Regions from separate parts of the Stenotrophomonas forensis genome, predicted to be linked through region 2. Evidence: predicted binding sites of a transcription regulator. Region 2 holds the regulator's gene; each other region holds the start of a gene.
What was found. The regulator FliA, encoded in region 2, starts transcription of late flagellar genes. The targets are predictions, from matches to a motif close to TAAAGTTTNNCNNNCNNNGGCCGATAA.
Positions count from the first base shown of each region.

Region 1: a site for FliA is predicted at 1,927-1,953, ahead of K5L94_RS06685 (GGDEF domain-containing protein). Genes of this name have one in related genera too.
Region 3: a site for FliA is predicted at 1,961-1,987, ahead of K5L94_RS19840 (methyl-accepting chemotaxis protein). Genes of this name have one in related genera too.

Region 1 covers NZ_CP082270.1:1,415,144-1,418,414, forward strand. The annotation lists gene K5L94_RS06680 (MFS transporter) at 1-476, shown strand, start outside; gene K5L94_RS06685 (GGDEF domain-containing protein) at 479-1,894, opposite strand; gene K5L94_RS06690 (TonB-dependent siderophore receptor) at 2,182-3,271, shown strand, end outside.
Region 2 covers NZ_CP082270.1:2,329,244-2,332,514, reverse strand. The annotation lists gene flhF (flagellar biosynthesis GTPase FlhF) at 1-251, shown strand, start outside; gene K5L94_RS10975 (MinD/ParA family ATP-binding protein) at 238-1,125, shown strand; gene K5L94_RS10970 (RNA polymerase sigma factor FliA) at 1,122-1,865, shown strand; gene cheY (chemotaxis response regulator CheY) at 1,923-2,315, shown strand; gene K5L94_RS10960 (protein phosphatase CheZ) at 2,315-2,920, shown strand; gene K5L94_RS10955 (chemotaxis protein CheA) at 2,923-3,271, shown strand, end outside.
Region 3 covers NZ_CP082270.1:4,334,264-4,337,534, reverse strand. The annotation lists gene K5L94_RS19855 (response regulator transcription factor) at 1-394, shown strand, start outside; gene K5L94_RS19850 (VOC family protein) at 417-788, shown strand; gene K5L94_RS19845 (arylamine N-acetyltransferase family protein) at 973-1,812, opposite strand; gene K5L94_RS19840 (methyl-accepting chemotaxis protein) at 2,016-3,271, shown strand, end outside.

The DNA of each region.
Region 1 (3,271 bases), 910 kb from region 2:
ACTGGTCGACCGCCGCCATCGGTGCCCTTGGCCTGGCGGGTGTGCTCGGCGCGCTGATGGCGGCGCGGGTGGGGCACTGGATCGACCGTGGCTTCGCCCATCGGGTCAGCCTCGGTGCGCTGGTGTTGATGCTGCTTGCCTGGTGGCCGCTGCTGGGGCTTCAACAGTCGGTGTCCTTGCTGCTGCTGGGCGTGGTTGTGCTCGACCTCGGTGGGCAGGCACTGCACGTGTCGAACCAGGCCTTGCTGCTGCGCGCGCCGGCTGAACAGCATGGGCGCCTGGTGGCGCTGTACATGCTGTTCTACGCGGTGGGCAGCGGCATCGGTGCGGCGGCCGGACCGTGGGTGCAGGCCCGGCATGGTTGGGCCGCGGTGTGCCTGCTGGGGGCGGGCATCGCAGTGCTGGCGCTGCTGTGGTGGGGATGTGGGGCATACCGCGGCATGCCCCTGCGGAGCGACACGCCCGTCTGGCGTTGACGCTACCGTTGCAATGCGCGCCGCCCCGGCGCCTCCTGCAGCGCCTCGCTGGCCACCACCACGCGGTTGCGGCCGCTGCGCTTGGCCTCGTACATCGCAGCGTCGGCACGCGCCATCAGCCGCTCGTAATCCGGGTGGCCGTCATGGCCGGCCACGCCGATGCTGGCGGTCAGTGCCAGCACCTGCCCATTGGCCAGGGCCACCGGCGACTGTGCGATCTGCCGGCGCAGGCTTTCGGCAATCACTTCGGCCTGCGATTCGCTGGCCGCGACCAGCACCACCACGAATTCTTCGCCGCCATAGCGGAACAGATAATCGCTGCCGCGGGTGAGCTGGCCGAGCAGGCCCGCCACGTGCTGCAACGCGCGGTCGCCGGCATCATGGCCGTGGCCGTCGTTGATGGCCTTGAAGTGATCCAGATCCAGCAGCAGCAGCGAGAACGGCGTGTGGTTGCGCGTGGCCAGCTCGATCTCCCTGCGCAGTACCGTCGGCAGGAAACGGCGGTTGAGCAGGTTGGTCAGGGCGTCGCTGCCGGCATCCAGTTCGCCGATGCGCTCGAACAGCAGCGTCATCAGCGTGCGGATGGCTGCCAGGTCTTCGCGGATCAATGGCAGCCCGGCCAGCCGCTGGGCAGTGGCGTCGGTGGCGGCCTGTTGCAGGCGATCATCGATACGCGCCATCAACTGCCCGACCTGCTGGGTCTCGCTGCTTTCACCGAAGCTGGGGATGCCCTTGTGGGTGAACCACAGGCCGAACTCGGAGCTGGCCAGGCTGGCACTGTCGCTGCCCTGCACGTGGCCGGCCAGGGCGTACAGCAGGGCGTTCTCCCAATCCAGCAGCAGGGCGCGCTGACGCTCGCGCTCGGTGCTGACGTTCTGCACCAGCGAGAACAGCCGGTAGGCCGCATCGGCACGAGTGGAGCGTTCGCGCGCATGGGTGTAAGCCAGGGTCATGCCTTCCATGGCGATGTCCATGATCGCGCTGAGGCAGTCGATGGCGGCGAAGGCGGTGGCACTGTCGGGCGCAGTGTCGCGCAGGCGCACGAACAGCTCGTGCTTGAGCACGCGCGCGCCACGGGTCACCAGGTCGACGGGAATGCCGACCCGCGCGTGCACATCGCCGATCACCCGTTGCGAGGCGACGGTGGTGGCGATGCCGGCGGCATCGGTGGTCAGCAACTGCACCAGCCAGCGCTGCATGGCCGGTTGCAGGCGCTGCTTGACCTGCTCATGGGACAGGAAACGGCGTGCCCGTGCATCCTGCAGCAGCACTTCGTAGAAGCGCTGGGCCAGCGCGGGCGGGGCATCGGTGGCAGCGGCGCGCAACAGCGCGGTGGCGGCCGGGCCGGCCTGTTGCAGGCAATGCTGCCACGCCTCGGCCAACGGCTGGCTGGCATCGTCCAATTGGGGTGATTCCACGTCGATCTCTGGCTGCGTACGGCAAACCACCGGTATCGGCCGTGGTGGCGTGCGGTTGATGGCGGGTGAGCCGGCCTGTTTAAGCGCGATGCAGGCTTGCCCGGTGCGCAAAGCACATCGCGCCTGCTGCTGCAATGAGTGAACGCATTTGAGAATCAATCGCATTAATGGGAGAATGCACGCACGGAACGGGCCGCAGGCGACTGCAGCGACGCTCCGCCTCCCCCCTCGTCGTTGCCTCAAGCCCTTTGCCAGAGGCCCCGTTGCCCTGCCAGAAGGTCCAGATCATGTCCCGAGCCGTTGTCCTTTCGCCGCGCCCGCTGGCGCTCGCCGTTGCCGCCCTGCTGGCGGGCAGCGCCCTGACCGCCCAGGCCGAAACCGACGCAACCGATATCGACACGGTGCACGTCACTGCCTCGCAGATCGCGCGGCAGGCGCTGGGCACCTCGACCATCACCGCCGAGGACATCGCCAAGCGCCCGCCGGCCAACGACATCGCCGAGCTGCTGCGTACCATGCCGGGCGTCAACCTGACCGGCAACAGTGCCTCCGGCCAGTACGGCAACAACCGCCAGATCGACCTGCGCGGCATGGGCCCGGAAAACACCCTGATCCTGGTGGACGGCAAGCGCATCGGCGCACGCGATGCGGTGCGCATGGGCCGCAGCGGCGAGCGCAACACGCGCGGCGACACCAACTGGGTCCCCGCGGAGATGATCGAGCGCATCGAAGTGCTACGCGGACCGGCGGCAGCCCGCTACGGTTCCGGTGCCTCCGGCGGCGTGGTCAACATCATCACCAAGCGCCCGACCGGCGACCTGACCGGTGCGGTCGACCTGTACGGCCTGGTGCCCGAGCACAGCGCCGAAGGCGGCAGCGAGCGCGTCGGCCTGCAGCTCAGTGGGCCGATGACCGACACCCTGTCGTTCCGCCTGTACGGCAACCTCAACAAGACCGACGCCGATTCGCTGGACCTCAACCGCCAGTACGCGACCAACCCGAACGCGGTGCCGCCGGCCGGCCGCGAGGGCGTCAAGAACCGCGACGTCAACGCGCTGCTGCGCTGGGACGTGACGGCCGACCAGGTGGTCGAGTTCGAGGCTGGCACCAGCCGCCAGGGCAACATCTACGCCGGCGACCGCGCGGTCAGCACCACCGGCACCTCGACCGGCATCGATCTGGCTGCCTTGGCCGACGGCAAGGCGGAAACCAACCGCATGTACCGCAACACCGGTGCGATCACCCATCGCGGCCGCTGGGGCGACGTGACCTCGCGGGTTACGGCCGCGGTCGAGGCCGTCAACAACTCGCGCATCAATGAAGGCCTGGCCGGTGGCCCGGAAGGCAGCTTCAATGGCACCGACTGGTCGACCTCGC
Region 2 (3,271 bases):
TGGTCCGGCGCTTCGGCGCCGCCAACCTGCAGGGGCTGGTACTGAGCAAGCTGGACGAGACCGGCCGCTTCGGCAACGCCCTGTCGGTGGCCGTCGACCACGCCCTGCCGATCACCTGGGTGACCGATGGCCAGGACGTTCCGGAGGACCTGCACCGGGCCAGCGCAGCCAATCTTGTACTTCGCCTTGAAGATTTGCGCCGAGCGGCCGATATGCCCTGCAACCCGGAGTTGAACCATGCCGTCGCGTGAGTACGCCAAGCTGACCAAGACCTTCCCGCTGTCGGCCACCCGCAGCGAGCCGCTCGGCCCTGTGCGCACCATTGCCGTCACCGGCGGCAAGGGCGGCGTGGGCAAGACCAACGTCTCGGCCAACCTGGCCGTGGCACTGGCCGGCATGGGCAAGCGCACGCTGCTGCTGGACGCCGACCTCGGCCTGGCCAACATCGACGTGATCCTGGGGCTGAACCCCACCTTCACGCTGGCCGACCTGGTCGCCGGCCGCTGCTCGCTGGAAGACGTCATCGTCGAAGGCCCGAACGGCGTGCTGGTGGTCCCGGCCGCGTCCGGCCGCCGCCACATGGCCGAGCTGGCCCCGGCCGAGCATGTCGGCCTGGTCAACGTGTTCTCCGAACTGGAACGCGAGCTGGACATCATGGTGGTGGACACCGCCGCCGGCATCACCGACGGCGTGCTGACCTTCTGCCAGGCCGCGCAGGACACCGTGGTGGTGGTCTGCGACGAGCCGGCCTCGATCACCGACGCCTACGCACTGATCAAGGTGCTGTCGCGCGAACGCGGCGTGGACCGCATCCAGGTGGTGGCCAACATGGTGCGCGACCCCAACGAAGGCCGCGTGCTGTACGAGAAGCTGACCCGCGTCTGCGAGAAATTCCTCGCCGATGTCTCGCTGAACTACCTGGGCTGCGTGCCGCAGGATGACTGGCTGCGCCTGTCGGTGCAGCGCCAGCAGCCGGTGGTGAAGGCCTACCCGTCCAGCCCGGCGGCGCTGGCGATCACCGAGATCGCCCGCCGCACCGCACGCTGGCAGGCGCCGACCGAACCGCGCGGCGGCGTCGAGTTCTTCCTCGAACGCATCCTCAAGCAACGTGGGGTGGCGGCATGAAAGGCGCAGCCCAGTACCGGGAGGTCCAGCGCTCGGCCGCCAACGAGGTGATCGCCCAGCACTCGGACCTGGTGCGGCGCATCGCCCACCACCTTGCCGCGCGCCTGCCGGCCAGCGTCGAAGTCGACGACCTGATCCAGGCCGGCATGATGGGCCTGATCGAGGCCTCGCGCAGCTACGACGCCGACCAGGGCGCCTCGTTCGAGACCTACGCCTCGATCCGCATCCGCGGTTCGATGATCGATGAGATCCGGCGGGGCGACTGGGTGCCGCGCTCGGTGCACCGCCGCGCCCGCGACGCCGCCGCCACCATCCGCCGGCTCGAACAGAGCAGTGGCCGTGCCGCCAGCGCCACCGAAGTGGCCGCCGCAATGGAGATGCCGCTGCCCGAGTACCTGCGGCTGATGGAAGATGCCGCACGCGGCCAGGTGCTGAGCCTGGAGTCGCGCATCGAGGACCAGGGCGAGCTGGACACCGTAGCGCAGGGCGGCCCGACCCCCCAGCAGGTGCTGGAGCGCGGCGAGTTCGGCCGCGAGCTGGGCAAGGCCATCGGCCATCTGCCCGAGCGCGAACAGCTGGTGCTCTCGCTCTATTACGAGCAGGAACTGAACCTGAAGGAGATCGGCGCGGTGCTCGGCGTGAGCGAGTCGCGGGTCTGCCAGATCCACGGCCAGGCCGTGCTGCGGCTGCGTGGCCGGCTGAAAATCTTCGAGGCGGCGGACGCCGGCCTGGAAGAATGAACATCCCCGAGGCGGCTGCCCCCGGCCGCCCGGAATGAACAACAAAGGAACTCTGCTTTGAACAAGAACATGCGCATCCTGATCGTCGACGACTTCTCGACCATGCGTCGAATCGTCAAGAACCTGCTGGGCGATCTGGGCTTCACCAATACCGCCGAAGCCGAGGACGGGCATGCTGCGCTGTCGCTGCTGCAGAGCCAGCCGTTCGATTTCGTGGTCACCGACTGGAACATGCCGGTGATGACCGGCATCGAGCTGCTCAAGGCGATCCGTGCCGATGCCAAGCTGAAGACCCTGCCGGTGCTGATGGTCACCGCCGAAGCCAAGCGCGAGCAGATCATCGAAGCCGCCCAGAGCGGCGTGAACGGCTACATCATCAAGCCGTTCACCGCGCAGACCCTGGAAGAAAAGCTGGGCAAGATCTTCGAACGCCTGGCGGCCAGCGCCTGATGGACACCACGGTCGACAAGAACGCCCTCGCCCTGCGCCTGCAGGAAGCCCTGGACGCACTGGAGTCCGGTGACGAGGCCGCCTGGCGGCAGCGCATCGACGGACTGGTCGCGCTGCGCACGCAGCCGATGATGAGCGGCCTTTCGCGGCTGGCCCGCGAACTGGGACAGGCGCTGGGTGAACTGCCGACCGTACCCAGCGAAGCCGGTGAGCTGGATGACGCCTGCGCGCGCCTGGACCACGTGGTGGCAATGACCGAACAGGCCACGCACCGCACCCTCGACCTGGCCGAGGAATGCCGCAGCCTGACCGAACAACTACGCGCCGAAGGCCTGCAGCCGGGCCAGGACGCGCAGCTTGAGCGCATCCGCCACAACCTCACCGAGATCGCCCTGACCCAGAGCTACCAGGACCTGACCGGGCAGATCATCCGTCGCGTGGTCGGCATCGTTCGCCGCGTGCACGAAGGCTTCGGCGCGCTCGGCCTGCCGCCGGAACAGCATCGCACCGACCCGGAACTGGCCGGGCCGGCACTGAAGGGACTGGACCGCCACGCGGTCTCGCAGAACGACGCCGACGACCTGTTGTCGGATCTGGGGCTGTAAGCATGAGCGCGGTATCCGACGACATCACTGCCGATTTCATCATCGAGGCCCAGGAAATCCTGGATCGGCTGGGCGAACAGCTGGTGTCGCTGGAGCAGGCACCGCAGGACAGCGAGCAGCTCAATGCGGTGTTCCGCGGCTACCACACGCTCAAGGGCGGCGCCGGCTTCCTCGGCGTCACCGCCATGGTCGAGCTGTGCCACGCTGCCGAAGAAGCCCTCGGCATCGCGCGCGCTGGCCAGGCCGTGTTGCAGGCCCATCACTTCGACGCGGCCCAGCAATCGCTGGATTACCTGCAGTCGATGCTCGATGCAGTGTCTTCCGGCACCGAACCGGGCTACGCCCCGCCGG
Region 3 (3,271 bases), 2.0 Mb from region 2:
GCTGTTGACCACCTTCGATGAGAGCGACCTGCTGCTGCGTGCCAGCGAGGCTGGTGCACAGGGCTTCCTGCTGAAGGACGCCGCGCCTGCCGACCTGCGCGAGGCGATCGAGCGCGTCGCCGCGGGCGAGACGCTGCTGATGCCGGTCAGCACCGAGCCGGTACGCGCCCGCTACCGCTTTCACGACGAAGCGCCTCCCAGCGATACCTTCGGCGAACGCGAAGTGGCGATCCTGCGCCTGCTGGCTGGCGGCTACAGCAACAAGGAGATCGCGCGCAGCCTGTTCCTGGCCGAAGGCACGGTGAAGAACTATGTTTCCGCCATTCTCGACAAGCTTGGTACCCGCGATCGTACCCGTGCGGTACTGAAGGCGATTACCCTGCGCATCATCTGACTGCGCCGCGCGAGGAAAACCCGTGAACCCGATCCTGCATGTCGAGATCCCCGCCAGTGACCTGGCTCGTGCCATCGCCTTCTATCAGCAATGGCTGCAGGTGGTGGTGGACGAGCCGATCCTGCTGCATGACTGCCACATGGCCTACCTGCCGTTCTCGGATGACGCGACGGGTGCCAGCCTGTCGCTGGTGCAGGGGGCGGACTACCAGCCCTCCGAACAGGGCGCGCGCCTCTATATCGGTGTCGATGATCTTGAGGCCAGCCTCGACCGTGCGCTGCAGGCCGGCGCCGAACTGCGCTTCGGCCCGGCCGACGCCGGCGACTGGCGCGTGGCCGAGATCCGCGACAGCGAAGGCAACCGCATCGCGCTGCAGGCGCGCGCGATTCTGTAGCGTCGAGCTTGCTCGACTGCTGTTGACGGCGCTAGCAACGCCTCCGTCGAGCAAGCTCGACGCTACGCGCTCATATGCCGTCGGCATCATTCCGGCCAACACCGCCGCTCTCGCTTCTGTAGAGTCAAGCTTGCTCGACTGCTGTTGACGGCGCTACCAACGCCTCCGTCGAGCAAGCTCGACGCTACGGTGTTGCGGCGCGCGAGCGCTGCAGCCAGTCATTGATCGCCGGGTCCAGCCGCGGGTCATCCGGCAGCTGCAGGCCGAAGTGCTGCTGCAGCACCTCGCGCACGTCACCGACATCGTGCAGCGGGCGTTTGTCCGGCGCTTGCCCCGGGCGGTACTCGGTGTAGTTGCCGCTGCCGATGGTGCGGCGCCAGTCCGGCCCGGTCAGCGACGCGCGCAGCTGGCCCGGGAAGCTGGAGTCGGGGTGGGTGCACACGTACCAGTTGCCCACCACGTTGTCGATCGGCGCAGGCGCCTGCAGGTCGAAGCGGTACATCGCGCGCCAGCCATCGCTGGATTCGGCTGACAGCACGAAATCGCCGTCATCGCCCAGCCGCTGCAGCAGGTAGCGCTCGTGCGGCGTGGCCTGCGGTGCGGTGTCGTGCAGGCGCAGCGGCACGGTGGGGGTCAGGCTGCCGAAGCCGGCATCGACCAGCCAGTCCTCGCCTTCCACATGCACGCGCAGCAGCAGATGGGTCCGTGCGGTCAGCTCGCCATCCTGTGCCGCCAGCAGCACGCGTGCGCTCAGCGGCTGGGCATCGAAGCCCAGCGCCTGCAGCAGCGCCAGCAGGCCGCCATTGAGTTCGAAGCAGTAACCGCCCCGGCGCTCGTCGAGCAGCTTGCGCTGCACGCTGTCCAGGTCGATCGGTACCGCGTCACGCAGCAGGCAGCTGAGCGTCTCGAACGGCAGCAGCGCGTTATGGCGTTGCTGCAGCAGTGACAGGCCGGCCAGGGTCAGCGGGGGTGGTGCATCCAGCTGCAGGCGCTGCAGGTAGCGGGGGATATCGAGCGTCGTCATGCGGACACCGGGCAGGGGAGGGACGTCCACTGTGCGCCCCCAACCGGGGTTGAGGTCAAGCGCAGCGCCGGTGTCATGCCCCCGTCGCCTGTGCCCGGTACAAAGGCCGCGTCCGCCCGCGAGCGTCGCAGTGGCACGAAAACGGGCCTAAAGTTGCCGGGAATCCAGCCGATACAGGTGCGTCCTTCCGCCTGGAGTCTGTCATGTCGGCCGTCGTTCCCCACCTCCGGTCCCTGCGCACGCATCTGGCCCGCCTGCGCGCGGCGTCGCCCGGCGTGCTGTCGTCGAGCGTGCTGTCGTCGAACCTGCTGCTGTGGCTGCAGCCGCACCGGCTCAGCGTAGCCAACAAGCTCAAGGCAACCCTCTGGGTCTGTGGCCTGGGCCTGGTGGCAATCGCCGCAGTCTACGCCTGGACCGGCCACGCCAGCGCACAGGCCGCACGCAATCAGGCCCGTTACCAGCGCGGCAGCGACCTGGCCGCCAGCCTGGCCACGCGCGTGGCCGAAGCCCGGCGCCTGCAGACCCAGTATGCCCGCAGTTTCGATGATGCTGACCGCAACCAGTTGCTGGCCACACAGAAGGCACTGCAGGCCGACCTGCAGGCGCTGCGCGCGATACCGATGGATGCCGGGCGGCGCAAGGCACTACAGGTGCTGACCGAAGCCGCGGACGCATTCTCTCAGGGCGTCGCGGCCCTGTTCGAACGGGTCGACGAGATGGGCCGGGGTGATGCCGGCCTTGCCGCGCAGCTGCAGCAGGCCGCCGACACCCTGCAGGCGCAGGTCGATGCGCTGCAGCGCCCCTTGCTGGCGCTGTCCCTGCAGAAGATGCGCCGGCAGGAAGCATTGCTGCTGCTCGACGGTGACTCTGCCCATGCCGACCGTGCCAGCGAAGAGAAGCTGCCGTTCGACCTCGCGCTGGCCGGCCTGTCCACCGATGTGCAGGACGCCCTGCGCAGCGGCATGGAGGCCTATCAGGTCGCCTTGCTGGGTTACACCGCCGCCCGCGTCGGCCTGGATGTGGAGGCGCAGTCGCTGCTGGATACCGCCGCCGGCGTGGCGCCGGCACTGGCCGCCTTCCAGCAGGCCCAGGTGGCGGCGCTGGCCGAGGCACAGGCGCGCCAGCAGGCCGGCACGCGCGCCATGAGCGTACTGTTCGCGCTGACCCTGCTGCTGGTTGCCGGCGTGCTGATCACCAGCCTGGTGCTGGTCCTGCGCGCGGTGCGCCAGCCGATCCAGGACACCCTGCGCTTCGCCAGCGATATCGCGGACGACCGCCTGGACACCACCTTGCGCGTGTACAACGCCAATGATGAGATCGGCCAGCTCGCCCAGCGCCTGGTCGACATGCAGCAGCGCCTGCGTGCGCGCATCGAGACCGAGCGCGCGGTGGCGCGCGGCAATACCCGCGTGCGCCAGGCGCTGGACAGCGCACAGACCGGCCTGATGGTGATCGATGC